DNA from 2 places in the Paenibacillus gansuensis genome. Region 2 is predicted to be linked to the other one. Evidence: riboswitches for the same ligand, from Rfam matches in the RefSeq annotation. Region 2 holds a riboswitch; the other holds the start of a gene.
What was found. A riboswitch is a leader RNA that binds a small molecule or an ion and turns the genes downstream of it on or off. The one in region 2 is predicted to bind cyclic di-AMP.
Positions count from the first base shown of each region.

Region 1 (16,187 bases), on a different contig from region 2:
GTTTGTAATGCCGGTAGAACGTTTCGAACATTTTTAAATTTTAAGATAGATGGAATCGCGGAGGTTTTATGAAAATCAATCCGGGTTACCGCCCACTCGGGAAAGACTTGCGCATGACGGACAACTCCGGATCGCCGCAGCTTCCGCAGCGTGCCTTCTCGGACGTAATGTACAGGCAGAATGAGCAAGTCACACAAGAGCAGCTGAGCCAGCGCATGCAGCAGATCGAACTGCAGGGGCAGCGGTTAGCCAAGTCCATGACGGTCCGGGAATTGAGGCTGTACAAACAGCTGATCAAGCAATTTCTGGAGGATACCGTCCGCCGGGGAGTAGGCCTGAAGGACACGAAGGGCTGGGACCGGCGCGGACGCGGCAAGAAGTATAAGCTGCTGGACGAAATCGACAGCGTCCTCTTATCCATGGGTGACGAGTTGCTGGAACATGAGCAGGGCCGGATCGAGCTCTTGGAGAGAGTCGGCGAAATCCGCGGGATGCTGATTAATTTATTTTTTTAATGGAGTGTAATTAAGCTATGTCATTTGAAGCCATCATCGGCCAAGACCGTGCGAAACGGATGCTGCAGAACGGGCTTCGGCAGGGAAGAACGTCCCATGCTTATATATTCAGCGGCCCCCGGGGAACGGGGCGGCAGGAAATGGCGTTTGCTTTGGCAAAGGCCATTTTTTGTACGGAGGGAACCGATGAAGCGTGCGGCCATTGCCTGGAGTGCCGGAAGCTTGCGCATGGCAATCACCCGGACCTTCATAAAGTGGAGCCGGAAGGGACAAGCATTAAGATCGAGCAGATCCGCCAGCTGCAGAAAGATTTTGCCTATCGGGCGACGGCTTCCCAGACGAAGATCTACATCATCTCAGAGGCAGAGAAGATGACGGTCCAAGCCGCTAATTCCCTGTTGAAGTTTCTGGAGGAGCCGCAATCTGCGGTAGTGGCCATTCTGATTACCGAGAACGGGCATGCCCTGCTGCCGACGATCCAGTCTAGAGCGCAATGGGTTCCGTTCCTGCCGCTGCCGCCTCAACAGATGATTGAAATACTCGAAAAAGAGGGACATTCCCAGGTATTGGTGAGAAGCGCCGTGCATTTAGCGGCCGGAATCGATGCATGCAGGGAAATAATCCAATTAAATTGGTTTGCAGAAATCAGAAACGTAATGATACAATTAGCTAAAGAGTGCATCAACAAGTTTGCCGCCGCACTGATTACGGCGCAGTCGAAGGTTTTCAAGACCGAGCTGGCCGAACATATAGATACACTGCTCCAATTGTTTGTACTGTGGTTTAAGGACATGGTTCACATCCAATGCAGCCGTCAGGAGAGCATTGTGTTCGTCGACCAATCCGAGTGGATGGCCAAGCATGCGTTCAGCCGCGACATTTCCTATTGGATCGGATGTATGGAGAAGGCGCTGGAGCTGCAGAAGAGACTTCGATTCCACGTAAACCCTCAGCTTGCATTTGAGCAGTTTGTTATTGATATACAGGGAGGGTAGGAATTGTATAGTGTTGTAGGCGTACGTTTCAAAAAAGCAGGCAAGATCTATTATTTTGATCCGATCGACCTTCCGGTTGACCAGGAACAGAATGTAATTGTAGAGACGGCCAGAGGCGTGGAATACGGCAAGGTGGTCATCAATAAGAAGACGGTCGGGGAATCCGATGTAGTGCTTCCTTTGAAGAAGGTCATCCGGATTGCCAGTGACCACGACGCCAAGATTGTAGAAGAGAATAAGAAGGCTGCGAAGGAAGCATTCGCGACCTGTTTCGATAAAATTAAAGAACATCAGCTGAAGATGAAACTGGTGGATGTTGAATATACATTTGACCGCAACAAAATCATTTTCTACTTTACGGCAGAAGGACGGATTGATTTCCGTGAATTGGTAAAGGATCTGGCGAGCATTTTCCGTACCCGGATTGAATTGAGACAGATCGGCGTTCGTGATGAAGCCAAGATGCTTGGCGGCATTGGACCTTGCGGACGCGTACTCTGCTGCTCATCCTGGCTGGGGGATTTCGATCCGGTCTCGATCAAGATGGCGAAGGATCAGAGCCTTTCCTTGAATCCGACGAAAATTTCGGGATTATGCGGACGGCTCATGTGCTGTCTGAAATTTGAGCATGATAACTACGAGAGCTCCAAAGAAGAAATGCCGAATGTGGGCTCGATGATTGCTTCTCCCCTTGGGAATGGTAAAGTAGTTGCATTGAATGCGGGTCAAAGAAAAGTGCATGTCCAGCTGTTCGATATCGGCAAGGTCATGGAACTTCCTTTGGACGAAGTAGTCATTCTATAGCTTCCTTCGCCGTTAGCGGCTGCCATAATACGTGAGGAAACGGATGCATTCGATTTTCGGATTCTGAGGTGGGAAAGTGGAGAAGAAAGACATGTTTGCTGCGATTGATGAAATCGAAGGACAAGTAGGTCATGTTCATGCAGAGTTAAGTTCTCTGAAGAAGCAGATTGTGCGGCTCCTGGAGGAGAACAAGCGGTTGAGCCTCGAGAATCAGCATCTCCATAAGCTGTTGAGACGCGAGGAGGAGCCTGCTGCCGAAACGGCGGAAGCTCCCACCGAACTTCAGGCTGAACCCGCGTCACCTTCCCGTATGGAGGAACCGGTTGTTGGAGAAGGCTACGACAACCTGGCCCGGATTTATAATGAAGGTTTCCATATCTGCAATGTGTATTACGGTCATCTCCGCACGGAGGGCGACTGCCTGTTCTGCCTTTCTTTCCTTAATAAATAAAGTACACCGTAGGGATCATAACCTACGGTTTTTTTTCAATTTTATATAAAGGATGTTACCTGATGGATGTGGCTCTATATAGCAATGAACGGATGGACGATTTACTCACCGAAAACTTGAAAATTATCCAAAGCGACGAAGTATTCAGCTTCTCCATGGATGCCGTGCTGTTAGCCCGGTTCTGCAGTGTGCCCTCCAAAGGGCGTATATTGGATTTCTGCAGCGGGAACGGAGTTATTCCTTTGTTGATGTCCACCCGGACCAAAGCCCATATCGATGGAGTTGAAATTCAAGAGCGCCTTTTCGGTATGGCCGTACGCAGTGTTGAGATGAACGGGCTTCAGGACCAGATTCATATTCATCACGGGGATTTAAGGAATTATCATATAGAAGCGGGCTACGGTATGTATGATCTCATAACGGTCAATCCTCCTTATATGCAGACGATTACCGGGGTACAGAATGAAAATGAACATTATGCTATTGCCCGCCATGAAATTCACTGCACGCTCGATGACGTCATTGCCGCTTGTGCCAGGCAATCCCGTACCGGAGGCAAGGTAGCGATGGTACATCGCCCTTCCCGGATGACAGACCTTCTATGTACTCTGCGCAGCCACCGGCTGGAGCCCAAACGTATCCGCTATGTTCATCCGCGTGCCGGAGCAGAGGCGAATATGGTTCTGATTGAGGCGGTAAGGGATGCCAAGCCTGAGGTCAGGCTGCTGCCGCCCCTCATTGTATATCGGGAGGATGGAACTTACTGCGAGGAATTAATGCAAATCTATTACGGCGGGAGCAAGGAACTCGGATGACGATAAATATACAAAAAAGTTTTCAGCAGCAGGAGAGAGGCACCTTATATCTGGTGGCAACGCCGATCGGCAACCTGGAGGATATCACATTTCGGGCTGTGAAAACGTTAAAGGAAGCCGATCTCGTAGCAGCCGAAGATACACGGCAAACCCGCAAGCTGCTGACGCATTTTGAGATCAGCACAAGGCTCGTGAGTTACCACGAGCATAACAAGCAGGCCAGCGGCCCCGAGTTAGTCCGTTTAATGGAGGAAGGGCAGACCGTGGCGCTCGTCAGCGACGCCGGCATGCCCGCCATCTCCGACCCGGGCAGCGAGTTGGCGGCCCTGGCCATCGAGCATGGGATTCCGGTCGTTCCGATACCGGGGGCCAATGCCGCGCTGTCAGCGCTGATCATGTCGGGACTTCCGACCGACAGATTTCATTTCGTGGGCTTTCTGCCCCGGGATCGGAAAGCGGTTCAAGAAACGCTGGACGAGGTTAAGGGGCTGAAAGCCACGCTGTTGTTCTATGAGTCGCCGCACCGTGTGGCGAAGACGCTGGAAGCGATGGCGGGCAAGCTGGGCGACCGCCGGGTGGCTTTGGTCCGCGAGCTGACGAAGAGGTACGAGGAAGCGGTGAGGGGTACCATCAGCGAATGCCTGGCTTACCTGGAGGAGCACCCGGCTCAGGGAGAGTACTGCCTGGTAGTGGAAGGCAGTGAAGGGAGCGGGGCTCTGCAGGAGGAAGGCGAATGGTGGACGGAACTGGCACCTGAAGAACATGTCTACTACTACGAGCGGCAGCAGCATTCCCGCAAGGATTCCATCAAGCTCGCAGCCATGGACCGAAAAATTCCGAAAAGGGAGTTATACAACCAGTTACTATAGAAGGAAAAAAGGCAAAAAAAGATCCCTCTTAAGCGGCAGCCTAAGGGGGATATCAAGGAGATATATAAAAGGTTAGAATTAACAATATCAGTTCTATTACTATTATATACTATCTTTATTATTTTGTCACAGGGGTTGGCATTTCAGATACACATTCATTGCAAACAATTTTGCCTTTAAAGTATGTAACGTTCTCAGCGTTGCCGCAGAAGATGCAAGCAGGTTCGTATTTCTTAAGCATAATGCGCTCTCCGTCTACATAGATCTCCAGAGCGTCTTTCTCGCCGATGCCCAGTGTACGGCGCAATTCAATTGGAATTACCACGCGGCCTAGTTCGTCTACTTTTCTTACAATACCGGTAGATTTCATCATAATGGATAAGTCCCCTCTCAATAATCGTCATTATTCGACATATTCATGCTTTTTATGATACCAACCATTCCCAAATGAGTCAACATACCAAATCGTTCCTGCCTCTTAGAAATGCTTATAAACTCAGTATATTCAAAGGAAAAAAGAGTACAACGAAAATATAAACGCGCAAATTTTACTGGAAAAAATGGTGATTATTTTTCGACAAATTCCGCCGATAACCTGGATGTTTTGTCGAATTTGTAATCATAGACTTAATATAGAATGGAGTGGAGCTTACTTATGAGAAATGAACGGCTGATGGAGGAAAAAGTATTCAAGGATCCCGTGCATAAATACATTTATGTTCAGGACCAAACCATCTGGGATCTGATTAATACCAAAGAATTTCAGCGCTTGCGCCGCATCCGCCAGCTGGGCACATCCTACCTGACGTTTCACGGTGCTGAGCACAGCAGGTTCTCTCATTCCCTCGGTGTCTATGAAGTCACACGCAAAATTATATCGCAATTCGAACGAAGCCATTATCCCGATTGGCCTAAAGAAGAGAAGCTGTTGTGTTTATGTGCAGCCCTGCTGCATGACATCGGGCACGGCCCGTTCTCTCATTCGATCGAGCAGGCGTTTGAAATGCATCATGAGGATTGGACTTGCCGGATGATCCGTGGAGATTCGGAGGTGCACTCTGTTTTGGCGGGGGTCTCATCCGATTTTCCCGAGAAAGTGGCCGATGTCATCTGCAAAACCTATGCCAAGCCCATAGTCGTCAGCCTGGTCTCCAGCCAGCTGGATGCCGACCGTATGGATTATTTGCTGAGAGACGCCTATTTCACCGGTGTGAACTACGGAACTTTTGATTTGGACCGCATTCTGCGTGTGCTCCGTCCTCATAAAGGCAAAATCGTAGTCAAGGAAAGCGGAATGCATGCGGTGGAAGATTACCTCATGTCCCGCTATCAGATGTACTGGCAAGTTTACTTTCACCCGGTTACCCGCAGTTCTGAGATCATCCTCCGCCAAATCTTTCGCAGAGCCAAACAGTTATATGCTGAAGGACACGTTTTCCGGTTCATGCCGGATCCTCTGCCAAGCCTTTTTGAGCAGAAGCTTACTATAGAAGAATATCTTCTATTGGATGAGGCATTCATCCAGACGGCCTTTGCCCAATGGACTTTGGAGCGGGATCGGATTCTGTCGGATTTATGCGGACGGTTTCTGAACCGGAAACTATATAAGTACGTTCCGCTGGAAGCAGAAGATGTCGAAATTCTGGATCTGGTCCGGGAAAATTTAGAGCGATCAGGCTTGAATCCCGCCTACCATATGGAACTTGATTTTCCATCTGATCTTCCCTATGATGTATATCGTCCGGGCGAATCAGGGGAGAAAATGCCGATTTTGCTGCTAACCGAACAGGAGAAATGCGTCGAAATCTCTCATAAGTCGGAAATTGTCCGATCGATCAGCGGTATCCACAAAGGGCAGAATCAGCTTTACTATCCACCTGACTTGCTTCAGAAGGTTCTGCCGCAGATGGATCAGGAAGTACGAAGCTTTTTTGCCCGAAGAGGATAGACGCCTTTTCACTATTTATACACCTTCGATTACATCTGGCAGATTAAGGGGGTCACCTGCATTGTTGTTTGATACACATACTCATATGGACGCTGTACAGTTTGAGGAAGACCGTGAACAAGCTATGCAAAGAGCGCTTGATGCCGGCGTGTCCAAAATTTTGAATATTGGATTTAACCGTGAAACAATTCCCACCACAATGAAGCTTGCCGAACAGTATGAAGAGGTTTATGCGGCCGTCGGCTGGCATCCTCAGGATGCAGTGACGATGAGGGAGGGAGATCTGGAGTGGATTGAAGAGCTCTGCAGTCACCCCAAAGTGGTAGCCATTGGAGAAATCGGATTGGACTATTACTGGGACACCTCGCCGAAGGATGTTCAACAGCGTGTGTTCCGTGAGCAGATCCGGCTTGCCCGTAAATTGAACAAGCCCATTGTGATCCATAACAGGGATGCCCACCACGATGTGGTCACGATTCTACGGGAAGAGAGAGCGGAAGAAGTCGGAGGGGTCATGCACTGCTATTCTGGCAGCTGGGAAATTGCCAAGCAATGCCTTGATATGAACTTCTATATTTCCTTCGGCGGTCCAGTTACCTTCAAGAATGCGAAGCAGCCGAAAGAGGTGTTGGCACAGGTTCCCCTTGACCGTTTATTGGTGGAAACCGACGCTCCATATTTAACGCCGCACCCCCATAGAGGGAAGAGAAATGAGACCGGATATGTGACTTTAGTCGCAGAGGCCGCTGCACAAATTAAGGGGATTTCTTATGAGGAATTGGCCCGGATTACCATGCAAAATGGGTGCAAATTATTTGGCATATCATGAAATGTAAAGAGATACAGAGAAAAAAGGACTATTGCGCATAAGAAAAGTGCATATGTTTCAAAGAAAGGCGGAATTTACCTTTATAAGGCTTAAAAACGGCTAAAATTGAAGTTTGCGAATGCTTTACAATTGTGTTTGATACAGAGTATCATACAGGTAACTTAATTAAATAAAGTTTTTACATTTCTTGTCTCGCTGAGTCTCCGGTAACGGAGAGCGGGGGAACCACATGTGTCCGGAACCGAAGCAAATACCACCGGCCGCATCGTTCTTTGGGGTGAATACGGAAGCTTGCAGCATATGTATGCGTGAGTATCTGTTAGGGCAACTCTCTTGTCCGAATCCGTCAGCTAACCTCGTAAGCGTACAGAGAGAGGTAACGTCCTGGTGCCTACCATTCCCTTTACATGCGCGTTTTTAGAAGCCAAAGGAAGACGACCTCTTGCCGAAGGCTTCTTTTATTTTGGCCAAAATCAGGGTAGGGCTTATCCGTTTCGATAATGGAGGTGTTGATTCGCCAACGTTTGAAGAGCTGATGTTGCTGAAGGAAGTAAAAATAAACTAACTAGTCGCGTCAATTTACATGCGTAACAATGGCGGCGGGGCTATGAAGGAGGACCGAAATAAGTGGGAAACAGTAATAACGAAACCCATGTTAAACGATCATCCAGCATGTCTTTCGCAATGCGATGGAAGCATGAGAACTTGCGTTTGATTATTTTGATTGCAACTCTCTCGATTGCTGCTTTCATGTGTTTGGTGTTGTTAAACGGTACGTCTACCAAGAGCGTATCGGTAGTAGTGAATGGACAGGAAAGTGTCGTTAAGACCAAACAATCCGTCCTGCAACGCCTACTGGATGAACAGTCCATCAAGTTAGGGACATTCGATCATGTTTCAATGCCTCTGAGCGCTCCGATCAAGAGCGGAGACAAAGTGGTGATTCAGACCGCAATTCCTTACAAACTGGTGGCTGATGGTAAGACTAGAACTTTGTATACAACAAGCAAAACGGTAAGCAGTATTTTGGCGGAGCAACATATTACTTTAAGTGCTAAAGACCGGATCTGGCCTCCGCTGGATCGTCCAGTCAAGCAGTACATGACTGTGAAGATCGTGCGTGTAAGCAAGAAGACGTCTCAACAGAAAGTAGCCGTTCCGTATACAACGGTGAAAACAGCCGATGCAAGTCTGCTGAAAGGCAAGACCGCCGTCGTGAAAGAAGGCAAAGACGGAGTTCTGTTCAAGCAATTCGTACATACGTACGAGGACGGGAAACTGGTAGCTACAGTGTTGGCGAGTAAGAAGGTTACGTTGAATGCTGTTCCGAAGGTAATTGCGGTGGGTACGAAGAAACCTGCTCCAGTAGTGACGGTAGCTGCGAAATCTTCCTCAACATCTATTACCCGCAAAGGCTTGACCTTCAAACCTAAAAAAGTGATTAAGAACGTTACGCTGACTGCCTATGCGGCAGGCGTGTCTTCCACAGGAAAGAGCAAGAGCCATCCGCAGTACGGCATTACGGCATCCGGCACGCGTGTTACGGAAGGACGTACCATTGCCGTTGACCCTAGGGTTATTCCGATCGGTTACTGGGTGTATATCGAAGGTATCGGCTACCGCCGTGCAGAAGATAAAGGCGGTGCTGTAAAAGGGAACAAAATCGATGTCTATTTCGACAGCGAATCCACAGCGAACAACTTCGGTCGCAAATCCGGTTACACTGTCTATGTCATTGGCCCTAAGAAGCCTGCATCTTACTAAATATAACGGACATACTGAAGATAAAGTTGCATTGTTCTTAATCAAATTCTTTCAAAGGAAGGGGACGTTTTCGTCCTCTTCTTTTTTTCATGTATAATAAGGGGTAGCTAATATGAAGTGAGTGAAAGGTGTTCTATGATCAGAGAAATTATCGTTGTCGAAGGCAAAGACGATACAACAGCCATTAAGCGGGCTGTGGAAGCCGACACGATTGAAACCGGCGGGTCCGCTATCAATAATGAAATTATCCGCAGGATCGCCTTGGCGCAGGAGAGAAGAGGAGTTATTATCTTCACGGATCCCGACCATGCAGGAGAGCGGCTCCGGAAAATTATTTCTTCCAGGGTGAAGGGCTGTAAGCATGCCTTCATTACGCAAGAGGAAGCTAACCGCAAGGGGGACATTGGGGTTGAAAATGCGAGCCCCGAGGTGATCCGGCAAGCTTTAGAGCAAGTAAAGACCGAGTTTACCGGAGGCGATCCGGAAATTACCTGGGCGGATCTGATTGACGCCGGGTTGATCGTACACCCGCAGGCTGCAGAACGCAGGCTCAAAATGGGCAAGCTACTAGGCATCGGCTACTGCAACGGAAAGCAGTTTCATAAGCGGTGCAATGCATTTCATATCGGTAAAGATGAGTTCCTTGCAGCAGTAGGGAAAATTGAAGAATAAGCGGGGTAAGTGAAGCCATGAGCTTGCATGACAATCAATTGGAAACCAAAAGTGACATCGGTTCCCCGAAGCGGACCAAAGATATTATCCAAAGGCACGGATTTTCCTTAAAAAAGAGCCTCGGACAAAATTTTCTGATTGATCAGAACATCCTTAACAAAATTGTTACGGCAGCCGAATTGGATAAGACCAAAGGAGCTCTTGAAATCGGACCCGGCATCGGGGCGCTGACGGAGCGGTTATCCAAAACAGCCGGCAAAGTAGTCGCCGTTGAAATCGATCAAAGACTCATTCCGATCCTGAGCGAGGTATTAGAGCCGTATGAGAACGTGCAGGTCGTACACGGCGATGTTCTTAAAGTGGACCTCAAATCGCTCTTAGAAGAGAATTACGGAGGTCTCACAGGGGTCAGCGTAGTGGCGAACCTGCCTTATTACATTACAACTCCCATTGTGATGCGTTTCCTGGAAGAGAAGCTTCCCCTTGAGAACATTGTCATTATGATCCAGAAAGAAGTTGCCGAGCGTATGGCCGCTAAGCCTGGAGGCAAGGAATACGGCAGTTTGAGTATCGCTGTACAATATTATTGCGAACCGGAAATGGTGACCGTCGTGCCTCACACTGTATTTATTCCGCAGCCGAACGTCGATTCTGCTGTAATCCGGCTGAAAATCAGGCAGGAGCCAGCCGTACAGGTGAAGGATGAAGCCTTCTTCTTCGAAGTGATCAAAGCCTCGTTCGCTCAAAGGCGGAAAACGTTATATAACAATTTAGCCAGCCGCTTTTATGACAAAAATACGAAGCCTAAGCTGGAGGGACTTCTCCTTAGTATTGGCATCGAGCCTTCAAGGCGGGGAGAGACGCTGAGCTTGGACGAATACGCAGCGCTCTCGGATGCACTTTATACCGAACTGAAAGGGGAGTAAACGCCCCTCGCCTGCCAAGCCCATTCTATACACCATCCGCCTATCGCAGCCATACGATAACGGGAGGTGATTGTGCATGAGGCAAGGAGATCTTGTCGTCCGGAAATCGTACGGCAAAGACATTCTGTTTATTATTGAATCGATCCATAGAAATACAGCGGTTATTATAGGATTTGATTTTCGCCTGATTGCGGATGCACCACTCCAGGATCTGGAAATGATTGCCGATATCGCAGATTTTGAAGCTAGAAGGAAAGATCAGGACCGCTTGCAGCAGTCCATGCGTTCTCTGGAAAGGCACCGCTTTGAGCAATACCGGAAGGTCCGTTCCTACCGCGGACTAGCGACTGCCGGGGATGATACATGGAGCCCCATCGAACCTGAGGCTCATCCCTATTTTGAAATTCCGGGTAAAGTGCTTCATCTGGACGGGGACCCTAACTACCTGCGGAAAAGCATGGCGCTTTATGAAAAGCTGCGGGTCCCTGTCGAAGGGCATCATGTGGCGGAAGCCAACATGGCTGAAGCTGTGAGGATTCTTCTTCCCCAGTCGCGGCCCGACATCATCGTAATAACAGGTCACGACAGCGTACTGAAGAGCCAGCGGAACTCGAACTTGTACAGTCTGAGCAGCTACAAGAATTCCGGTCATTTTGCCAATGCCGTGATGATTGCAAGGCAATATGAGCGGAACCGGGATGCGCTTACGATTGTAGCAGGAGCTTGCCAGTCTCATTTTGAAGCGTTATTGCAAGCGGGAGCTAATTTTGCCAGTTCCCCGGGACGGATCCTCATTCACGCGCTGGACCCTGTATATATTGCCGCAAAGGCCTCATTCACCTCCATTAAGGACACGATCAACATTTATGATGTGATCAACCACACGATCAGCGGAATGGAAGGGCTTGGAGGAATAGAGACAAGGGGGAGCTACCGGATCGGGCTTCCTAAACTTAAGTATTATCAGAATAAACCTACACCGAACTTATAAACAGGTTCGGTTTTTTCATTTTCCGACAAATATGGACATTGTGTGAACAATGAAATTTATCGGGGATACATAAATTTGTGAAAATAGGGAAAAATGGCGTTGACAATAAGTTTCAGGGGCTGTTATAATATTTGACCTTGTTTGACATGCCCTTTCCATTAGGTTATAATTGGACAAGGAAAGAGGTGGTAGACAATGGCTAAAAATGCGCTGTTGGAAATCAAACGCAGTTTGGAAGCCCACGTCGGGCAGAAAATCATGTTAAAGGCTAACGGTGGACGCCGGAAGACGATTGAAAGAACTGGTGTATTGGAAGAAACCTACCCTTCCGTGTTTATTGTAAAATTAGATCAAGAGCAGCACGCTTTTAAAAGGGTTTCCTATAGCTATGCGGATGTACTTACGGACTCGGTGCAGGTCACCGTTTGCAATGACGAAGGACAGGTTCGGATTACTTATATCCAGAACTAACCGTACGTTTAGCCGTAAAACCGCCCTAAACAACGATGGCCACGGCTTCGTTGTTTTTTTATTTTGCCATTGAAGAACCGGAGGACCGCCTGCATGTCTCAACAGTTTTCTATTATAAGGATTAACACGGTTGCCAAATATGACCGTCACGACGCCATAGATGACGCTAAGTCCGTGATCGTATCCAGCGGAGGATGGAGCACCGATTTCCGGATGTTCTCCAATAACTCCATCTGCCTGCAATTTGAAATTGAACCTACTGACGCGGTGCATCTTTATCCGTCGATTCTGCAAACCCGTCTAATCCTTATGGATGAGAGCCGTGAAGCCCTCGAAGAGCTTAGCAAATTTCTGCAAACAGGCCACCCAGGTATGAACAGGGACATTAGAGGAACGCTGCAAGTTACGTTTATCCACGACGAGCCTGATCTTATTATAGAAGTGCCTTTGGAATTATAAACGCCCGATTCACGCATACTAACAGCAGTCCGATATCCAAAGGAGGCTGAATCCGCGATGAGCCGTAGAAGAAGAGGCGTCATGTCCGAGCAATTGAAATATGAACTGGCCAAAGACCTCGGGTTTTATGAAACGGTAGAGCGTGAGGGCTGGGGCAGCATTAAAGCGAAAGATGCGGGCAATATGGTAAAACGCGCCATCCAGCTTGCCGAACAGGCAGCAAAGAACAAGCAGTCCTAACATAGATCACATCGTGAAGCTAAGGCGGAAACCCGCTTTAGCTTTTCTTTTTTTCATTTGCTATAATATGTTAAGTTGTCTTTATCAGCGAGTGAAAGTAGGTGGCTTTGTGAAGGTGTACGAGAAAGCGCCGGCCAAAATTAACTTATCCTTGGATGTTCTATATAAAAGAGAAGACGGGTATCACGAAGTGGAAATGGTCATGACAATGGTAGACTTGGCCGACCGGTTAGAGATGTCGGAGCTGCCAAGGGATACGATTATCATTTCCAGCCAGGCAGGGTACATACCGCTGGATGAGAAGAACCTGGCTTTTCAGGCGGCGCGCCTTATCAAAGACCGCTATGACGTGAAGCAAGGAGTATATATTCATTTGGACAAAAAGATACCGGTTGCCGCCGGACTGGCAGGGGGGAGCAGCGACGCGGCGGCGGCGCTAAGAGGGCTTAACCGGCTGTGGAAGCTGAACATTTCTACGGAAGAGCTGGAGACGCTGGGAGCGGAACTCGGGTCGGATGTGCCGTTCTGCGTGACCGGCGGAACGGCAATAGCCAGAGGCCGCGGGGAGAAGCTGGAGCGGATCGGAAATCCTCCGCAATGCTGGGTCGTTCTGGCCAAGCCGCCGATCAACGTGTCCACCGCAGACGTGTATGGACGGTTTAATGCGAATAAGCAGGAGCGGCGGACTTCAACAGCCCAGGTACGGGAAGCGATCGAACTGGGTGACTTCCAAAGGCTGTGCCGGAGCATGGGGAATATGCTTGAGGATGTTACAGTGGATGCCTATCCGGAGGTCCGACAGCTGAAAGACTGCATGAGGCGGCTCGGAGCGGACGGGGTCATGATGTCGGGCAGCGGACCTACGGTATTTGGTCTTGTATCCAAGGAATCCAAGGTATCCAGAATATATAACGGCTTACGCGGGTTCTGTAAAGATGTACACGTGGTAAGAATGCTGACATAAATATGAAGCTTTTTCTTGATAAAAGGCGGATGTAAATGATATATTCTCTGTATAATATTCGGATTTTGGTCTACAATTTGTGGAAAAGGGGGGCCTAATGTGAAGAAATTAAAACGTAGTTCCCGATTAGTAGAAATGACTCAATATTTATTGTTCCGCCCCCATACCCTCATCCCATTGACGACCTTCGCCGAAGCGTACAGCTCCGCAAAGTCTTCGATCAGCGAGGATTTGGCTATTATCAAGGAAGCTTTTGAGAATGAAGGCCTTGGAGATCTGGTTACCTTAGCCGGCGCAGCGGGCGGTGTCAAATTCATTCCGCGTATACCGAAGCAGGCTTCTCTTCAGATTATACGCAACATTTGCCAACAGCTCGAGCAGCGGGAACGTGTGCTGCCCGGGGGTTATCTGTACATGACGGATATTCTGGGCCAGCCTTTTATTGTAAATGAGATCGGAAAGATGTTCGCCACTTATTTTGCAGGCCGGGATATTGATGTTGTTATGACGGTAGAAACGAAGGGGATTCCGCTGGCTTACGCTACGGCAAGTTACCTGAATCTCCCGGTCGTGATTGTGCGCAGGGATAACAAGGTGACGGAGGGCTCGGCCGTGAGCATTAACTATGTTTCAGGCTCGAGCAAGCGGATTCAGACCATGTCTCTGGCTCGAAGGGCTCTGAAGGAGGAATCCAAAGTGCTCATAATCGACGACTTCATGCGGGCAGGCGGGACGGTCCATGGCATGATGAACCTGCTGCAGGAATTCAGGGCAACGGTTAAGGGCGTTGGCGTGTTCGTAGAATCCGGTGAAGTTAATGAAGAAGAGCATTTGGTCGAAGAATACGTTTCTCTTGCCAAGCTGACCGGCGTTGATGAGAAAACGAAACAGATTACGGTTTCACCGGGTAATTTTTTTGATGATGAATGGGGAGTGGATGAAGGATGAAGCTGGACATCGTCGCAACATCAGAGGCACCGGCAGCCATCGGGCCATACGCTCAGGCGGTGCGCGCAGGGAATTTGCTGTTTACCTCGGGCCAGATTCCGTTAGGCTTAGACGGAACGGTTGTCAATGGCGGCATTGTGGAGCAGACGCACCAGGTATTCCGCAATTTGCAGGCTGTTCTGAAAGAAGCAGGGGCTGGTTTTCAGGATGTCATCAAAGCTACCGTATTTATAAAAGATATGAATCAGTTCGCTGCGTTGAACGAGGTTTATGCTTCTTATTTCGGGGAACATACACCAGCCCGTTCTACTGTTGAAGTAGCCAGATTGCCTAAGGATGTTTTGGTTGAAATCGAGCTGATCGTATCACTTTCTGTCGAATCCTGAAACAGCAGTATTATTGGCAAAAAATTTTAAAAAAATTACCAAAATAAAGAAGGAATTTATCCAAACTTGTGGAATTATACACCAAGTCTTCTGTAAAGAAAAGGTGGTGAACACAAGGTGCAAATTACTGATGTTAGACTCCGCCGTGTCAATTCCGAGGGGAGAATGAAAGCGATCGCTTCCATTACCATTGATAATGAATTCGTTGTTCACGATATTCGTGTCATTGACGGAAACAACGGTATGTTCGTCGCAATGCCGAGCAAGAGAACGCCGGACGGTGAATTCCGTGACATCGCTCATCCGATTTCCTCGACCACCCGCGAGAAGATTCAAGCGGCGGTATTGGCGGAATACGATCGTGCTGCCACTGAAGAAGAAGTGATTGAAGAGGGAGCTTAATAAGCTGCTGGGTTAAGGTAGGGGGGCCTTCGGGCTCCCTTTCCTTTTGCCCTATTATGCTTTAACATAGATGAAACCGGGTATATTCCGAACAGTTCCATGAAACAGGAGGGTTATCACGATGAATTTATTTGGCGTTATTTTGGCTGCGGGCCAAGGGAAACGAATGAAATCGAAATTATATAAAGTGCTTCATCCGGTTTGCGGAAAACCGATGGTCGGCCATGTAACGGATGTATTGGATCAATTGAATACAGACCGCAAGGTAGTTGTCGTCGGGCACGGTGCGGAAGCCGTGCAGGCGTATTTGGGAGACCGCGCGGAGTATGCGCTGCAGGAACAGCAGCTGGGGACGGGACACGCGGTGCTTCAGGCGAAGCCGTTGATCGGCGGCGAAGAAGGCATTACCGTCGTCGTATGCGGCGACACGCCGCTGGTTCAGCAATCGACGCTGGAGCGGATGATCGAGCTGCACAAGGAACGCGGTGCAGCGGCAACGATCCTGACGGCGGAGATGGCCCGCCCGCAAGGCTACGGCCGGATTATCCGGGCCGCAGACGGCTCCGTCAGCAAGATCGTCGAGCAGAAGGACTGCTCGCCGGAGGAAGACCGTGTGAAAGAGATTAACACGGGAACGTACTGCTTTGACAACCGGAAACTGTTCGAAGCATTGTCCAAAGTTACGAACTCCAACGCCCAGAATGAGTACTATTTGACCGATGTTATCGGCATTCTAAA
Region 1 is NZ_JBHUME010000003.1:39,776-55,962, reverse strand. Features, by position in the region: gene ACFSUF_RS03940 (cyclic-di-AMP receptor) at 1-37, shown strand, start outside; gene ACFSUF_RS03935 (YaaR family protein) at 69-515, shown strand; gene holB (DNA polymerase III subunit delta') at 533-1,510, shown strand; gene ACFSUF_RS03925 (PSP1 domain-containing protein) at 1,514-2,314, shown strand; gene yabA (DNA replication initiation control protein YabA) at 2,391-2,765, shown strand; gene ACFSUF_RS03915 (tRNA1(Val) (adenine(37)-N6)-methyltransferase) at 2,828-3,580, shown strand; gene rsmI (16S rRNA (cytidine(1402)-2'-O)-methyltransferase) at 3,577-4,449, shown strand; gene ACFSUF_RS03905 (AbrB/MazE/SpoVT family DNA-binding domain-containing protein) at 4,568-4,822, opposite strand; gene ACFSUF_RS03900 (HD domain-containing protein) at 5,105-6,397, shown strand; gene ACFSUF_RS03895 (TatD family hydrolase) at 6,459-7,226, shown strand; cyclic di-AMP (ydaO/yuaA leader) riboswitch at 7,410-7,607, shown strand; gene ACFSUF_RS03890 (ubiquitin-like domain-containing protein) at 7,854-8,990, shown strand; gene rnmV (ribonuclease M5) at 9,126-9,662, shown strand; gene rsmA (16S rRNA (adenine(1518)-N(6)/adenine(1519)-N(6))-dimethyltransferase RsmA) at 9,680-10,588, shown strand; gene yabG (sporulation peptidase YabG) at 10,665-11,579, shown strand; gene veg (biofilm formation stimulator Veg) at 11,775-12,050, shown strand; gene ACFSUF_RS03865 (hypothetical protein) at 12,144-12,509, shown strand; gene ACFSUF_RS03860 (small, acid-soluble spore protein, alpha/beta type) at 12,567-12,749, shown strand; gene ispE (4-(cytidine 5'-diphospho)-2-C-methyl-D-erythritol kinase) at 12,859-13,713, shown strand; gene purR (pur operon repressor) at 13,813-14,661, shown strand; gene ACFSUF_RS03845 (RidA family protein) at 14,658-15,047, shown strand; gene spoVG (septation regulator SpoVG) at 15,165-15,449, shown strand; gene glmU (bifunctional UDP-N-acetylglucosamine diphosphorylase/glucosamine-1-phosphate N-acetyltransferase GlmU) at 15,571-16,187, shown strand, end outside.
Region 1: another riboswitch for cyclic di-AMP. It lies ahead of ACFSUF_RS03890 (ubiquitin-like domain-containing protein); the one in region 2 lies ahead of ACFSUF_RS19215 (C40 family peptidase).

Region 2 (16,187 bases):
GGAGGAAGACATGAGGATAAAGCTGCACGAGACGGCTGTATCTCCCCGTACCGATCCTCATGTGCCTTGGGGAATCCGCCAAATTAAAGCTCCCGCCGTTTGGAATAAATCGATTGGTAACCGGGTAAAAGTCGCCGTAATCGATACAGGCATCGATTACAGCCATCCGGATTTGCGTCATAACATCGCAGGCGGCATCAACCTGATTCAGCGCAGCATGCTTCCCCATGACGACAACGGCCACGGCACCCACATTGCCGGAACGATTGCAGCCGCCGGCCAATACCACGGTATTGTCGGTGTCGCCCCGCGGGCTGTCATTCATCCGGTCAAATCGTTCGATAAGCACGGGGCCGCCCTGGTATCGGATATCATACTCGGTATCGACTGGTGCGTCCGGAACAACATCGATATCATTAACATGAGCTTTGGCATGAGAACCCGCAGTGAGGCGCTGCTGCAAGCCGTCCGAAACGCATACAATGCGGGTGTCATCATCGTCGCGTCCTCTGGGAATGAAGGCAAAAAACTTTCCATGGATTATCCCGCCAAGTATCCGCAGACCATTTCCGTAGGCGCCGTCGGAAAGGATCATCATATTGCCCCGTTCAGCAACCGGAACCGCAAAATCGACGTGTTCGCCCCCGGCGAAAAAATATTATCGGCTTGGCCGCGGGGCAAATACAACGAGATGAGCGGCACCTCCATGGCCACTTCGCATGTAAGCGGCCTGATCGCTCTGCTGCTCGCTGCAAAGCCCGGGCTGAAACCGGATGCCATCCGGGAGATGCTGAAAAAAAGCTCCCTGCCAGTGCGGGGAGCGAAAGTAAAAGGCAGCGGGCGGATCGACGCCGCCCGGCTGTTTAAGTTATTGAAGTAAGCGCGCCGGCGTTGCCTGGTTCGGCGGTCTTACGCGTTCTCGCCTTCTGCCGCTTCGTCGGCAGCGGGGCTGGTCATTTGATCCGGCGCGGAGACGCCGATTAGGGCAAGCACGTTGCGGATGACGGTCCGCACGGCTTGCAGGAGCGCGAGACGCGCCTGGGTCTGCTGCGCGTCGTCAGTGATGACGCGCTCTGCTCTGTAGAAGCTGTGGAACTGCGCAGCCAGTTCGTACACGTAGCGGATGACGCGGTGCGGCGCATAGCTGGCAGCGGCGATCGCGATTTCTTCCGGCAGCTCGCCAAGCTTGAGAAGCAGGCCGAATTCAGCTTCAGATGTAAGCTTCGTCAGATCGATTTGATTCAGCGGAAGGACCGTTATGCCTTGTTCCTCCGCTTTGCGGAAAATGCTGCAAATTCTGGCATGTGCATATTGGACGTAAAAGACAGGATTCTCATTGGATGTCGATATAGCAAGATCCATGTCGAAATCAAGATGGGAATCCATACTTCTCATCGTAAAGAAATAGCGGATAGCGTCGACGCCCACCTCGTCCATCAAGTCTACCATCGTGACAGCTTTGCCTGTACGCTTGGACATTTTGACCTTCTCGCCGTTCTGGAACAGGCTGACCATTTGGGCGATCAGGACTCTCAGTTTGTCCGGGTCATTGCCCAACGCTTCCATAGCGGCTTTCATCCGTGGAATGTACCCGTGATGATCGGCGCCCCAGATGTTAATCATTTCGTCATAGCCTCTGGCGTACTTCGTTTTGTGGTAGGCGATGTCCGGTGTTAAATAAGTATAGCTTCCGTCGTTCTTGATCAAAACGCGGTCTTTGTCGTCTCCGTAGTCTGTGGTGCGAAGCCAGGTTGCGCCCTCTTGTTCATAGCTTTGCCCCTTAGCTTTAAGTTCCTCCAGAGCCTCAATCACCTGTCCATTCGTGTACAGGGAAGTTTCGCTGAACCACTCATCAAATTTCACCCCGAACCGGCCCAAGTCGCGCTTAATTTTGTCCAGTTCTTTCTCCAGGCCGTAGGTGCGGAAAAAATCCAGGCGTTCTTCTGAAGGAAGGTTGACAAAGGCATCGCCCTTCTCAGCAACCAGTTCTTTGGCAAAGCCTTTGATGTCCTCGCCGTGATATCCGTCCTCCGGCATCTCCACTTCTTGGCCAAGCTCTTGAAGATAACGGGCTTCAATGGATTTGGCAAGGTTCATGACCTGGTTGCCGGCATCGTTAATGTAATATTCCCGTGTCACTTCATATCCCGCAAAATCCAGAACATTGCACAACGCGTCACCGACAGCCGCCCCGCGGGCATGTCCCAGGTGCAGGCTGCCTGTAGGGTTGGCGCTGACAAACTCTAGTTGGATCCGGCGTCCCTGGCCGGCATTGATCCTTCCATAATCCGCTCCGGCCGTTAGTACTTCAGGAACGACGTTGTACAGATAACTGCGGTTCATAAAGAAATTAATAAAGCCCGGACCTGCAATTTCGGCTTTCTCGATGCCTGCAGAGCCTTGATCCAGATTCTCCAGAATGGTTTCCGCGATCTGGCGAGGGTTCTTCTTAGCCAGCTTGGTCAGCTGCATGGCCGCGTTCGTCGAGAAGTCGCCGTGAGCTTTCTCCTTTGGCACCTCAAGCGCTACAGCTACCGGTGTGCCCGGCTCTACCAGCCCGGACTTCGCCACCGCGTCCGCGATCGCTTCTTTCAGTTTGTTCTTCATTTGCTCCAATGCGTTCATTCCGATTGAACCTCCTGGTAACTCATCTTTATTTTATAATCGCCGGAGAAGTCCCCGTCAAAATACAAGTCATAGTTCCATTGCAAAGTGCCCGTTGCCCCTGTCACGTCCGCATGGATCAGTTGAGTGTGCGTCTCAAGCTGCATAGATACGAACGGTGTCCGGTAGTTGCCGGGCAATCTTCGGCCTACCGCAAAGGTCTGATCCGACTCTACTTCGCCATGACGGATTATTTTCAGTTCCTGCGGATCGATCCGGACCGTGGTCATCGTGTTCCCCATCGCCTCGTCCGTCTCGGCATACCGCAGATAGACGGCATTCTCTTTACGGTACAGGGTACCTTCCACCTTCTGCACGTACGTTTCGCCGCTGTGCCTGCTTTCCACCGTGAGCATGATCGCTGATTTGGCCGGCATCGTCATTCGACTCCTGTCTATTTAGATACTTCCCTTAATCATATACACTTCAGACGTAACATTCAAGAAAGGCGGGGTTTTGCGGGCAAAAAGTTCACCGTCTTGGAGGCCTACAAAGCGCAGAAAGGCTGAAACAACAAAAAGAGCAGGGAGTGTCCCTGCTCTTTGCCTTTTAATCAGTAACACCCGGAATTACCCGGGATTACCCGGTATTACTTCACAAATCCAAGCAGCATCTCGCGGATTAGCTTCGAGGCCACGATTTGAGTTTGTTCGCTGTGGTCGTAGATCGGAGCGACTTCCACTACATCGCAGCCTACTACGTTGGCGCCGGAGCCTGCGATCGCGTGAACCGCCGCCAGCAGCTCTTTGGATGTAATCCCGCCGGCTTCAGCCGTACCTGTGCCCGGTGCAGCGGACGGGTCAAGCACGTCGATGTCGATTGTTACGTACACCGGACGGCCTTCCAGTTCAGGAAGCACTTTCTTCAGCGGCTCCAGTACTTCAAACGGGAAGAAGTTGATGTTCTCGCGTCCGAACTGGAACTCTTCACGTGAACCAGAACGGATCCCGAATTGATAAATGTTCTTGCCGCCCATCATCACAGCCGCTTTGCGAATCGGTGTGGAGTGGGACAGCGGCTCGCCTTCGTACTGCTCGCGAAGATCCGCGTGCGCGTCGATATGGATGACTGCCAGATCCGGATACTTCTTGTACACTTCCTGCAGCACCGGCCAAGTGACCAAGTGCTCTCCGCCCATGCCAAGCGGGAACTTGCCGTCAGCCAGCAAGCCGGCTACATATTCCTGAATGATGTCCAGGCTGCGCGCCGCATTGCCGAACGGCAGCAGCAAATCGCCTGCATCAAAGTACGTCATATCTTCTAGGCTGCGGTCCAAATAAGGGCTGTACTCTTCGAGTCCGATAGACACTTCGCGGATACGGGCCGGGCCGAACCGGGAACCCGGGCGGAAGCTTACCGTGTAATCCATCGGCATGCCGTAGATAACCGCTTTGCTATTCGCGTAGTCATCGGAGCTAAGGATAAACACGTTACCGGAGTAAGTTTGGTCTAAACGCATATGCAACTGCCTCCTACTTCGTCAGGTCTTCCACAAATTTCGGCAATACGAATGCCGCTTTGTGCAAGCGAGGCGTGTAATATTTGGTTTCCAGCTCAGGGATTTGCGTTTCGTCAACCTGAAGCGGATCGTGTTTTTTGCTTCCCATAGTGAACGTCCACATGCCGCTCGGGTAAGTAGGAATGTTCGCTGCATATACGCGTGTAATCGGGAAGATTTCTTTAACGTCGCGGTTAACTTTTTGAATCAGATCGGCTTTGAACCAAGGGTTGTCCGTTTGAGCAACGAAAATACCGTCCTCTTTCAGCGCTTCGAAAATCCCTTGATAGAATCCGCGCTCAAACAGAGGAGCAGCCGGGCCGACAGGCTCCGTGGAATCGACCATGATGACGTCATAAGTATTCTTGTGGTCGTGGATATGCATGAAACCGTCGTTCACGATGACTTCAACCCGAGAATTTTCCAGTTGTCCTGCGATTTCCGGAAGGAACTTTTTGCTGTATTCTATAACTTTACCGTCGATTTCAACGAGAACCGCTTTCTCTACGCCAGGGTGCTTCAGCACTTCACGGATAACCCCGCCGTCGCCGCCGCCTACTACCAGTACGTGCTTAGGGTTCGGGTGTGTGAACAGAGCCGGGTGAGCCACCATTTCGTGGTAAACGAACTCATCCTTAATCGTAGTCATGACCATGCCGTCCAGTACCAGCATACGTCCGAACTCTTCGGTGTCGATCATATCCAGCTTTTGAAAATCAGTTTGTTCCGTTACCAAAGTTTCGCGAATTTTCGCAGTAATGCCGAAGCTCTCGGTTTGTTTCTCCGTGTACCACAGTTCCATGTATTTAACCTTCTTTCGTCGTCATTGATCTTGCTTATTTTTCCGAAAAGAGATCGTTTCATCCCTTGATACGTCTGAATCTGTAAAGCCTCGCGCCCCGAAGGGACAAAGCCCGTGCCACAGCACAAATTGTATTATAGTCGAACCCTGCAGAAATGCAACCTTTTAAGCCCTTTAGATGAAAATTTTTCATAATAAGATGATGTAAATCTGTATAGGCTTTCTTTTCCTTTTCCATACTGTTAAAAAGATGCCTTTACGATACTCTTCAACGAAAGGAGACCGCCATGAACCGGATGGAACAAGAACCGAAACCCGTACAGACCGAACTGCAAGATCAGGGCCCTTACGTAAGGATGTATCAGAACTTCAAAAAAGGCGTCACCGTCCTTCTCCTAACCGGGGGGATCGTCATCGGCCTGGCTGTGCTGGCTCTTCTGTTTTTGCGCACCCAATCGCTGCCAGCGGCTTCGGTCTCGCAGACTTCCCAGATTTTTGACGCAAACGGTACATTAATAGACAGCTTTCACTCCGGGCAAAACCGGCAGGTCATACCCCTAAGGGATATTTCCCCGTATTTGAAAAATGCGACACTTGCGATTGAGGATAACCGGTTTTACAGCCATTGGGGCATCGATATGCGGGGCCTCGCGCGCGCCGTTGCGGTTGACGTGAAACATATGGCGAAAGTCCAGGGGGCAAGCACGATTACCCAGCAGCTGGCACGGAACCTTTATTTAAATCACGACCGGACCTGGGAACGAAAAATCAAAGAGGCGATGTACACCGTCCAGCTGGAAATGAACTACTCGAAAGATGAGATTCTTGAAAAATATTTAAATCAGATCTACTACGGCCACTCTACTTACGGTGCGGAAACGGCGGCTCAAGTTTATTTTGGGAAGCATGCGAAGGATTTGTCCCTGGCGGAAAGCGCTCTGCTGGCCGGGGTGCCCAAGGGGCCAAAATATTATTCGCCCTATCTCGATCTGGACAATGCGCTTTCCCGGCAAAAAACCGTACTCCAATCCATGGTGAAATACGGCTATCTTACACAGTCCGAAGCTGAGGCGGCTGCCAAGGAGCCACTGAATTTTAAGCCGCTCTCGGCACCGAAGCCGGATGCTGCGCCTTATTTCAGGGACTATGTAAAGCAATTCGCCGTTACGCAGCTGGGAATTGACGAGAAGCTGATCGACGGCGGCGGTCTTAAAATCTACACTTCCCTGGATATGAAAGCTCAGGAAGTGGCGGAGAAAGCGGTGGCCGGACAGCTGCAAGGCACCGAAGAACTTCAGGCGGCGTTGATCTCGATCGATCCGCGCAACGGTTACATTAAAGCGATGGTCGGCGGGCGGGATTACGACCAGAACCAGTACAACCGGGTGTTTGCCGGAACACGGCAGCCGGGTTCGGCATTTAAGGCATTTCTTTATCTGGCCGCACTCGAAAGCAAGACATTCAGCCCGATGACGAAATTTAAAAGCGAGCCGACAACGTTCACCTACGACAACGGCAAGCAGACGTATACCCCGCGGAACTATGGCGGGCACTACGAGAACGATTGGATCGACATGCGGCAGGCGATCGCCAAATCGGACAATATTTATGCGGTCTCCACCATTCAGCAGGTGGGACCGGAGAAAGTAATCGAGACGGCGCGCAAGCTCGGGGTGGACAGTGCAATGAAGCCGCTGCCTTCCCTGGCGCTGGGGACATTCCCGGTGAGCCCGTTCGAGATGGCTGTGGCGTACGGCACGATCAGCAACCGCGGAGTCAAAGTCACGCCGACCGCGGTCCTGAAAGTCGTCGACTCCGAGGGCCGGGTGCTGTATGAATCGCACCCGCAGGCGCAGCAAGCGGCCGATCCGGCAGCAGCGTATGTGCTGACGAACCTGATGCAGAGCGTCTTTGAAGAAGGCGGGACCGGCAACCGGGTGTCCCGCTACCTGAAGCGGCCTGTTGCCGGAAAGAGCGGAACCACCAACTCGGACGCCTGGATGGTCGGCTTTACGCCGGAGCTGGTGACGGCGGTATGGGTAGGCCACGACAAAGGCAAAACGATCACTACCGTAGAGTCGCGGAAAGCGGCGCCGATCTTCGCGGAATATACGGAAGGGGCGCTGGAATCGATCCCGCCGAAGCTGTTCGAGATGCCGCAAGACGTGGTCAGCGTCTACGTAGACACGGCTAGCGGCAAGCTCGCGACCGCTTCCTGCGGGCAGTCCCGCCTTGAGGTATTTGTGAAGGGGACCGAACCGGCCGAATACTGCGGAGATGGCGGCAAACCGCTTCAGCCGACGGAAGAGCGGGCCAACCATTCCTGGTGGCAGGACCTGAAACGCTGGTGGACGGATTAAGATCAGAGAACCTTTCCCGATTTCGAGGAAAGGTTCTTTTTTGCTGCACTGAAAAAGGAACTATTTAGGTAAAATGCGACTGCACACGGAGAACGCTTACACCCTACTCCTTCTAAGAATAAATAGATCCTGCAAACAGGCATTTGTCAACCTATATTTGCTATATTACTCTCAGATAATTCTCATGTTTTTCTAATAATCCCCGTTACCCCTTAGAGAGACATAGACTTGCCGCGTGTGAGGTAAATGATTCCAAGTTTCAACATGCTATACTTCGGGTATACCGGCTAGCCAGCCACCCTTAGGAGGAAAACAGCATGAATCTACGACATCGCATTGTGAAACAGCTGACCGTGCTCGGAATCAGCGCAGCCCTATTGTACACTGGTACTGCAGCATACCTTGCCCCTCCGGCTGAAGCAGCCGTCTCGACTAGAGACCGGGTTATTACTATCGGCAAAAAATACTTGGGGACTCCCTATCAATTCGGTGCTAAATACGGCAGCACTTCCCGATTTGACTGCTCGTCCTTTACTAAATGGGTATACCATTATGTAGGCAAACCATTGCCGCGCGCTTCGAAAGACCAGGCGAAAGTCGGCCGTTACGTACCGCGCAGCAAGTTAATAAAAGGCGATTTAGTCTTCTTTACCACAACTAGCAGACCGGGTATTTCCCATGTGGCTATTTATATCGGCAACAACAAAATACTGCATACTTACGGAGCAGGCGGCGTGAAAATCTCATCTATGGCTTCCGGTTGGTGGGACAACCATTACGTGACAGCCCGCAGAGTCCTTTAAATGAAAAATTGATAGCGCTAACGAAATAGATGAATGTATTCGATTTCTCGCATACATTCCGACCGGCAAACTAAAAATGGCAGTCAGGAGAAACCTCCTGACTGCCATTTTAGTTATTAAGCCAGCCCCTGTTTTAAAGCTTCGTCCGATGCTTCCCACCACTGCGGATTGTGTTCCATCAGCAGCTTGCGCAGCGAGGCTTTCTCTTCTTCGCTCAATCCGTCCAAGATGAACCTGCGCTTCAGGGCATAATCCAGCTTGTTCACGTGATCCGCAAGAATTTTCCATCCTCTTCTGGCTTCAGCATCAATCAGCATTTCACAGGCTGTGACACCGCCGTACCTTGTTCCTTCTTCCGTGCGGTCGACGGCAACCCAAACCACCCAGCACTTCCGGCCGTTCGGGACATCCTCTTTATTGGTCGAGAATTTAATGCCGCGCTCCACCTTGCTCTTGGCATGCATAGCACCGTCGTCGATGTAGGCGCTGCCTTCGTCGATAATCACGCACGACACATTGTTCAGATCAATGCTTCCGGCACCGAACCCCCGGTGCGGCTTATTGCTGACTACATTCAGCGCGATCTGCTTCTTCTCTTTCTTCGCCGGTTCCCCGCCCGCTCCCGCGCTGCCGTTGTTCTCTATATCCATAAATGAAGGCCTCCTTCAGATTTGCCCAAGATTAGTTCTATTTTAGCGAATATACTATCATCTTTGCCATATGCAATGCAAAAATTCCCCCGCACACTTATAGAAATAATTCGCGGACAAGGTACATATACATGCTTTAGACGCTTGTCAAGCTTGTCAACGGGAGGAAAAACGTATGAACCATCGGCTTACCAAACCACTTGTATCCTTGCTCTTAGCGGTCGCTTTCATCGTATCCGGTATCGCCTTATGGCCCCGAGACGAAACTGCGGTCCCCGCTTCCGGCGAAGTGAAACCGGCAAACCAGAGCAAGAAGAAGGCGCAAAGCAAGCCCCAGCGCCCGGCCGCCAAGACTACCTCCCCGGCTGCCAAACCGCCGGTTAAGTCGGCGCCTTTGCCGAACCTGCCCGTCGATAAGAAGCCTGAACCGCTCAGCCAGCGCGTGGTGGAATATCATATTGATGCCAAGTGGGTGCCGGACCGCAAGCAGATTACCGCTGCTCAAACCGTCACCTGGACGAACCCCGGCAAAAAGACGGTAACCGAGATGTATCTGCATCTCTACCCTAATGCGTTTGAATCCATGGACACTACGTTCATGAAAGAATCAGGAGGCACGCTGCGGTCGGACCGGATGCTCTCCGGCAGCTTCGGCAGCATAAAACTGAATGCGGTGAAAACTTCGGATGGCACCAACCTTCTTCCGCGGCTCCAGGCTGTGCAGCCTGATGACGGAAACAAGAAAGACCGCACACTGGTCAAGATCCGCCTTCCTGAGCCGATTCCTCCCAAGGGATCGATTACGCTGAGAATGGCTTTTACCGTAACACTGCCTCACACGTTTGCGCGAATGGGTTATGCCGGCGATTTCGTCATGGCCGGGCAATGGTTCCCGAAAGTCGCCGCCTACGAATTGACCGGAACCCGCGGACGTGCCGTAGAAGGCTGGAATGCGCACCAATACCACGGCAATTCGGAATTCTACTCCGATTTCGGGATTTATAACGTGAAAGTGGCGGTTCCATCCAGCTATATCGTTGCGGCAACCGGCTTTCAAACCAAACCGACAACGGACAAAGACGGGTACAAGACTTATCAGTTCTACGCCGACGATGTGCATGACTTTGCCTGGTCCGCCTCCCCGGATTTCGAGTATGCGGAAGAGCCCTTCTCGGCTCCCAATGTGCCGGGTGTTCGCATCAAGCTGTATCTCGATCCGAAGCATAAGGATCTCAAAGACCGCTACTTCCATGCAGCAAAGACGGCCCTTACCGAATTTAGCAAAATGTACGGCCAATATCCATACAGCACGTTGTCGATCGTCGTACCCCCTGCCGAGGGCAACGGTGCAGGCGGCATGGAGTATCCGACACTGGTTACCGCATTCGGTGCCGACAGCATCGACCCCGGCTATGATCTGGAGCGTGTCGTCGTTCATGAAATTGCGCACCAGTACTGGTACGGCATGGTCGCCAGCAACGAGTTCGAGGAAGCCTGGCTGGACGAAGGTTTCGCTTCCTACTCGGAAGACAAGATTATGGAGAAAGAGTACGGTGTCGCACCGAACCTCCCTGTCGAATCCAGCTATATTACGTCCCCGGCTCCATTGAAGCAGCTTTCCTGGAAATACAGGGGCCATAACCATTACGCCGAGAATGTGTACACCAGAGCAAAGCTTGTGCTGCTGGGGATTGAGCGGGAAATCGGAACGAAGATGATGAACAAAGTGATCCGAGCTTATTTTGTAAAATGGAAATTTAAACACCCTTCCACGGCGGACTTCCAAACCGTGCTGGAGCGTATGACGAAACGGGATTGGGATCCTTACTTCAGCCAATACGTCTATGGCAGCATGATGGCTGACTTCTCCGTAGAGGAAATCCACACGGACAAGGTCAACGAAAACGGCGAGACGATATATGTACACCGGGTCTTTATAAGGAAGAACGGCGGGGATTTTAGTAAAGTGCCTATCTTGTTCTATTTTGAAGACGGCTCAACAATGAAGAAAACCTGGGACGGCGCCGAACTTCTGACGGAATACAAAATTACGAACTCCTCCCCTCTTACCTGGGTTGCAGTCGATCCGAACCGCACGATCGTGGTCGAAAACAAGCACATCAATAACTTTATGAAAGCCGAGGTGGACTCCAAGTGGAACATCCGGTGGAACTTGAGCATCGCCAAAATACTCGAAGCCCTGCTGGGCTCGCTCGCATGGTGAGGTGAAACTATGGTCATGCAATGGGTAAAACAAGGCTGGTCCTCCATGCTGCGGCAATTTTCTTCCGTACTGCTGCTGTTCGTGTACCAATTGATATGGGGTTTACTGCTCTACCGCTTCATCGAATCGATCGTTTACCCTCTGCTTCGGCGTTACCCCGGCAATTCCATGCAGGAGCAAGCGGTCCAGCTGTTCTTTATAGAAGGTCAATTTCAATTGACCCGGACGGATATCAGCCACCGTTATCTGGCCATTCTTGCAGCGCTCGTATTGCTAAGGCTGGTCGTCTCCCCGTTGATTCAGGCCGGGATCTGTCACTGTATCCACCAGGCCGGCTCAAAGGAGAAACGTGTTTTTCTTACCGGTGTCAAAACATACGGAGTCTTCTTCGTCCTGCTTTACTGGCTGCAGCTGACGTTAACTCTGCTTCCGGCCTACTGGATTCTTCCCCGGACCGCGGATATCTACAACACGAATGTGAACTGGCAGCCCATGCTGATGGAATTAAGCCCGCTAGCTTTACTGTGGATCCTGTATGCTTTCCTTCTGCATCTGTTGTTCTTATCGGTTCAAATCGGCAAGGTGAGCGGCCGGCCCGCATTTCACTCGCTTGGAGTCGGGCTGCGCTCCATCCTCCCGTTCTCAGGCGTGGCTTCCGTCCTGCTGTTGGCCAGCGGAGCGGTGTTTCTGGTTACTGCTGCGGTCTCCCTAATCTGGGCGGGCCTGCTGGCATTAATCCTTCATCAAATCCATTACCTGATCCGTACCATGTTTAAAGTTTGGGGCATTACGAGCCAGTATCATTTGTGGCGCTTCAAGAGCGGAGAATAAACAGTCTGGACAAACGAACAAGCCGTTCCTGCATAGCAGGGACGGCTTATTTTTACATTTCTTACAATGGACTGGGTCTAAAGATTGTCATTTTAAAATAATTTGTGACTAATCTGTGACTAAAGAAGGAGATTTGAAAAAAAGATCGAATTATGAGAGTGGAAAAAATCACTTTACACAAATTTTGCCGAATTCCCGCAAGGGAAACGGGGGATCCATTTTCGGGTGAATTGGTCTCGCTTCAGAGTGACCATAGGGAACCTTCTTACCGAACCCTTAAGCTAACCTCGTAGGCTCTGGAAGGGGCAGCTCTGTTTTGAGAAAAGTTTCAGCAGTACTTTTGGGATTGGCTGTTTCGTTGTCAGTTATGGTTGGTAGTGCTTCCGCAGCTACCTCGCTGGATAGCGAAGTATCCAAATTAATCGGTATCGACTACGACTACGGCGGCACTACGAAGAGTGGCTTTGATTGTTCAGGGTTTACTTCTTATGTATTCAACCGTTTCGATATCGAGCTGCCGCATTCCTCCAAAGCACAGGCACAGCTTGGCTCCAAGGTGAGCAAGGATGAGCTTCGTGCGGGAGATCTGGTCTTTTTTGAAACGGGCGGCGACGGCATTTCTCATGTAGGCATCTACGTGGGAGACGGAGAGTTCGCTCACGCATCTTCGAAGAAAGGCGTTACGATAAGCAAAATGAATGATTCTTACTACGTGTCGAAATTTGTGACTGCCCGTAGAATCCTTTCAAATAATGCTTACAAACAACTCGCAGTAGAGTAACGATTTCTTCAGGTTCCGTCTCCGGGCATTGGACCGGAACCGTCTGTGAAAGTCTCGTAAGGCCGTTGCAGCGGCCTTCGGGGCTTTATTTTTGTTTACAAGAAAGGCAGGGTTATAAACTATGTACTTGTTTATTCATAGAAAAGATTTAAGAGTTAAGGATATGAAAGCGTTCAGTTTTCTCCATGAGCTGGGGAAGCCAGGCCTTCACTTGGTGATTGTGGACCCGCAGCTGTTATCAACGGAACGCGGCAAGGACCACAGCGGCAGGTATTTCCTTGATGCCGTTGCCAGGTTAACCAGGGATTACGCTAAAGCGGGCCGCGAGCTTCATCTCGTTTATGGGAATCCGGAAGATGTCGTTGAAGCTGTTTGCAGCGTACACAACGTGTCGGAAATTGTGTTTCATGAAGATTACACACCCTATGCTGTACGCAGGGATCAGGCAATCCGCGAACGTGCCGGTACTGCATCGGTTCCGGTGTATGCGATACAGGATCATACGCTCGCTGAGGCGGAGGCGTTTCAGTCATTTACGGAGAAAAAAGAGCCTTATAAGGTATTTACACCATTTTACAGAAAAATGAAAACATATCTTGAACTTTTTTACAGGCCGGGTTCGCCTTATTCCGTGCGTGATTTGCAGACGGCGGAGCTGGATGCGGGATTGATCGAGAGATTTAGTGTACCATCGGAGATTGCGGCAATTCTATCGGGGAGTGCGAAGACGGCTGAGCCGGAACCGGCGGAGGTGCTTGCGGCGTATTTGGATGACGGACTGCTGCAGTACGACGACCTGCGGGATGATTACGGCAACCCGGGAACCAGCGGTATCAGCGGGCTGCTGAACACCGGAGCCCTTTCCATCCGCACCGTGTACGAAGAGCTGCAAGGCCGCGAGGGGGCGGAGGCTTGGCTCCGGCAATTGATTTGGCGGGAGTTCTATATGTATCAGGCGCAGATGGATCCGGACTTTTTCCGTTATGAGCAGGTTTATGATTTGTCGGGGCTGTCGGACCGCCACTTTGAAGCATGGCGCCAAGGCCGTACTGGCATACCGGTGATCGACGCGGCTATGCGCCAGTTAAACGAAACCGGGGTCATGCCGAACCGGCTCCGGATGATTACGGCTATGTTCCTTACTAAAAACCTGTTATGCCCTTTTCCGCTGGGAGAGGCTTATTTCCGCACCAAGCTTGCCGATTACGACAACGTATTGAACCGGGGCGGCTGGCTCTGGAGTTCCTCGATCGGCTTCGATGCGGCTCCTTACTTCCGGATTATGAACCCGGTCACTCAATCGGAGCGGTATGATCCACAGGGGCGTTATATACGGACTTGGCTTCCTGAATTGGAGGGTGTTCCTGCGGCCAAGATCCACCAGCCCCGTCCCGATGCCATCGTAGATTTGAAATTGTCACGCTTAGAGGCGATCGAGCGATATAAGGTGTTGTTGGGCGGGCGGAAAGAATAAAGGAAGTTTTCTCCCGTAACTGCAAGCGGCGGCTGTATGATAAACTAATCTAAAAGAGGAGGCCTCCTATGCCAGCACCAGGCCAAGAACATCCGAAGCATATGTTAGACAAGCGGACGCTTAACCGCGCCCTGCTGGCAAGGCAATGGCTGCTGGAGCGCTCCCCGGCCTCTGCTTATGAAGCGTTGGAGCATCTTGTCGGACTGCAGGCCCAGGCTCCGAATCCGCCTTATTTTGCGCTGTGGACCCGGCTGAGCGAGTTCAGTCAGCAAGATCTGTCCGAACTGATCGGCAGTCGGCGTGCGGTTCGGATCGCTCTGCAGCGCGCGACGCTCCATCTGGTGAGCGACCGCGACTGGCTTCGGCTGCGCCCGGTGCTGCAAGCGGTCCAGGACCGCGCAGTAAACGGCGCCTTCGGCCGGCGGCTCGAGGGCCTTGACCTCGACGCCGCAGCCGCGGCAGGCCGGTCCCTCGTAAAGGACCGGCCGCTGACCCTGGGCCAGCTCGGCGCGAAGCTCGCCGGGCTGTGGTCCGAGCGCGAGCCTGCCGCGCTGGCGAACGCGGTGCGCGCAGCGGTGCCGCTCGTCCAAGTGCCGCCGCGCGGCATTTGGGGCTCGAGCGGCCAGGCCGCGCACACATCCGCGGAGGCCTGGATTGGACGGCCGCTCGCCGCGGAGCGTGAGCCGGACGAGCTGCTGCTGCGCTACCTGCGCGCGTTCGGCCCGGCCACGGTCCAGGACATGCAGGTCTGGTCCGGACTTACCCGCCTGAAAGAGACCGTCGACCGGCTTGAGCCTCAGCTCGTGACCTTCCTAAGCGAGGATGGGCGCATACTGTACGACCTTCCGGACGCCCCGCGGCCGGACTCCTCGACTCCCGCACCTGTGCGGTTCCTGTCAGAGTTCGACTCCATGCTGCTCTCTTATGAAGACCGCAGCCGCATTTTGGACCCGGCATACAAAGCACGCCTCTTCACTGGCAACGGAATCATACGTGCCGCATTCCTCGTAAATGGTTTTGTCCAGGGAAAATGGAGTTTGGAGCTTCATCGCGAAAAAGCCGTGTTGGTCTTAGACCCTTTCATCCGGATAAGTGCACAAACGAAAGAGGAACTGGAAACAGAGGGCTTATGTCTGTTGGCTTTTGCGGCCCCGGGAGCCGATATACGGGAAATCCAATGGAAATCATAGAACAAGGGGAATCATAAAATAATGAAACTCGTATCATGGAACGTGAACGGCCTTCGGGCCTGTGTGAATAAAGGGTTTATGACGTATTTTAAAGAGGCGGACGCGGATGTGTTCTGTCTGCAGGAAACGAAGCTCCAGGAAGGCCAAATCTGCATGGAAGGTATGGAGGAATACGGGCAGTACTGGAACTATGCTGAGAAAAAAGGATACTCCGGCACCGCTGTTTTTAGCAGAATGAAGCCGCTGAACGTGACTTACGGCATCGGGGCTCCTGAAGAGACCGAGGGGCGCGTAATAACGCTGGAATTTGAAAGCTTCTATCTGGTGAATGTGTACACGCCTAATGCGCGCAGGGATCTGTCCAGGCTGCCTTACCGGTTGGAGTGGGAAGAATTGTTCCGGGAATACTTGGCGGGTTTGGATGCGGTGAAGTCTGTTATCGTATGCGGGGATTTGAATGTCGCTCATCAGGATATCGACCTGAAAAATGCTAAATCCAACCGGGGCAACTCCGGATTCACGGATGAAGAACGGGCTGCAATGACGAAACTGTTGGATTCGGGGTTTATTGACACCTTTCGTCACTTGTACCCGGACCGGACCGATATGTACTCCTGGTGGTCTTTCATGCCGAAAGTCCGGGAGCGGAATATCGGATGGAGAATCGATTATTTTCTGATGTCCGAGCGGCTCGCGCCACAACTGAAGAAAGCCTCCATCGAATGCGGCATCCTCGGCAGCGACCATTGCCCGGTAACTTTAGAGCTTGAGCTGTAAATTAAGGGCTCGCCAATACTTTTTTGAATGCAAGAGAGGTGAAGACAAGTGCCCTTAATCCGCCGTTTTATCGGTTATTATGTGCCTTACAAAAAGCTGTTTCTGTTAGATTTCAGTTGTGCCGTCGTTGCTG
Region 2 is NZ_JBHUME010000012.1:77,790-93,976, reverse strand. Features, by position in the region: gene ACFSUF_RS19265 (S8 family peptidase) at 1-880, shown strand, start outside; gene argS (arginine--tRNA ligase) at 910-2,625, opposite strand; gene ACFSUF_RS19255 (DUF1934 domain-containing protein) at 2,622-3,041, opposite strand; gene speB (agmatinase) at 3,254-4,123, opposite strand; gene speE (polyamine aminopropyltransferase) at 4,137-4,964, opposite strand; gene ACFSUF_RS19240 (transglycosylase domain-containing protein) at 5,261-7,324, shown strand; gene ACFSUF_RS19235 (C40 family peptidase) at 7,642-8,127, shown strand; gene ACFSUF_RS19230 (YwhD family protein) at 8,244-8,777, opposite strand; gene ACFSUF_RS19225 (M1 family metallopeptidase) at 8,953-11,001, shown strand; gene ACFSUF_RS19220 (hypothetical protein) at 11,017-11,832, shown strand; cyclic di-AMP (ydaO/yuaA leader) riboswitch at 12,008-12,143, shown strand; gene ACFSUF_RS19215 (C40 family peptidase) at 12,149-12,613, shown strand; gene ACFSUF_RS19210 (cryptochrome/photolyase family protein) at 12,735-14,087, shown strand; gene ACFSUF_RS19205 (winged helix DNA-binding domain-containing protein) at 14,156-15,277, shown strand; gene ACFSUF_RS19200 (exodeoxyribonuclease III) at 15,299-16,054, shown strand; gene ACFSUF_RS19195 (ABC transporter ATP-binding protein) at 16,103-16,187, shown strand, end outside.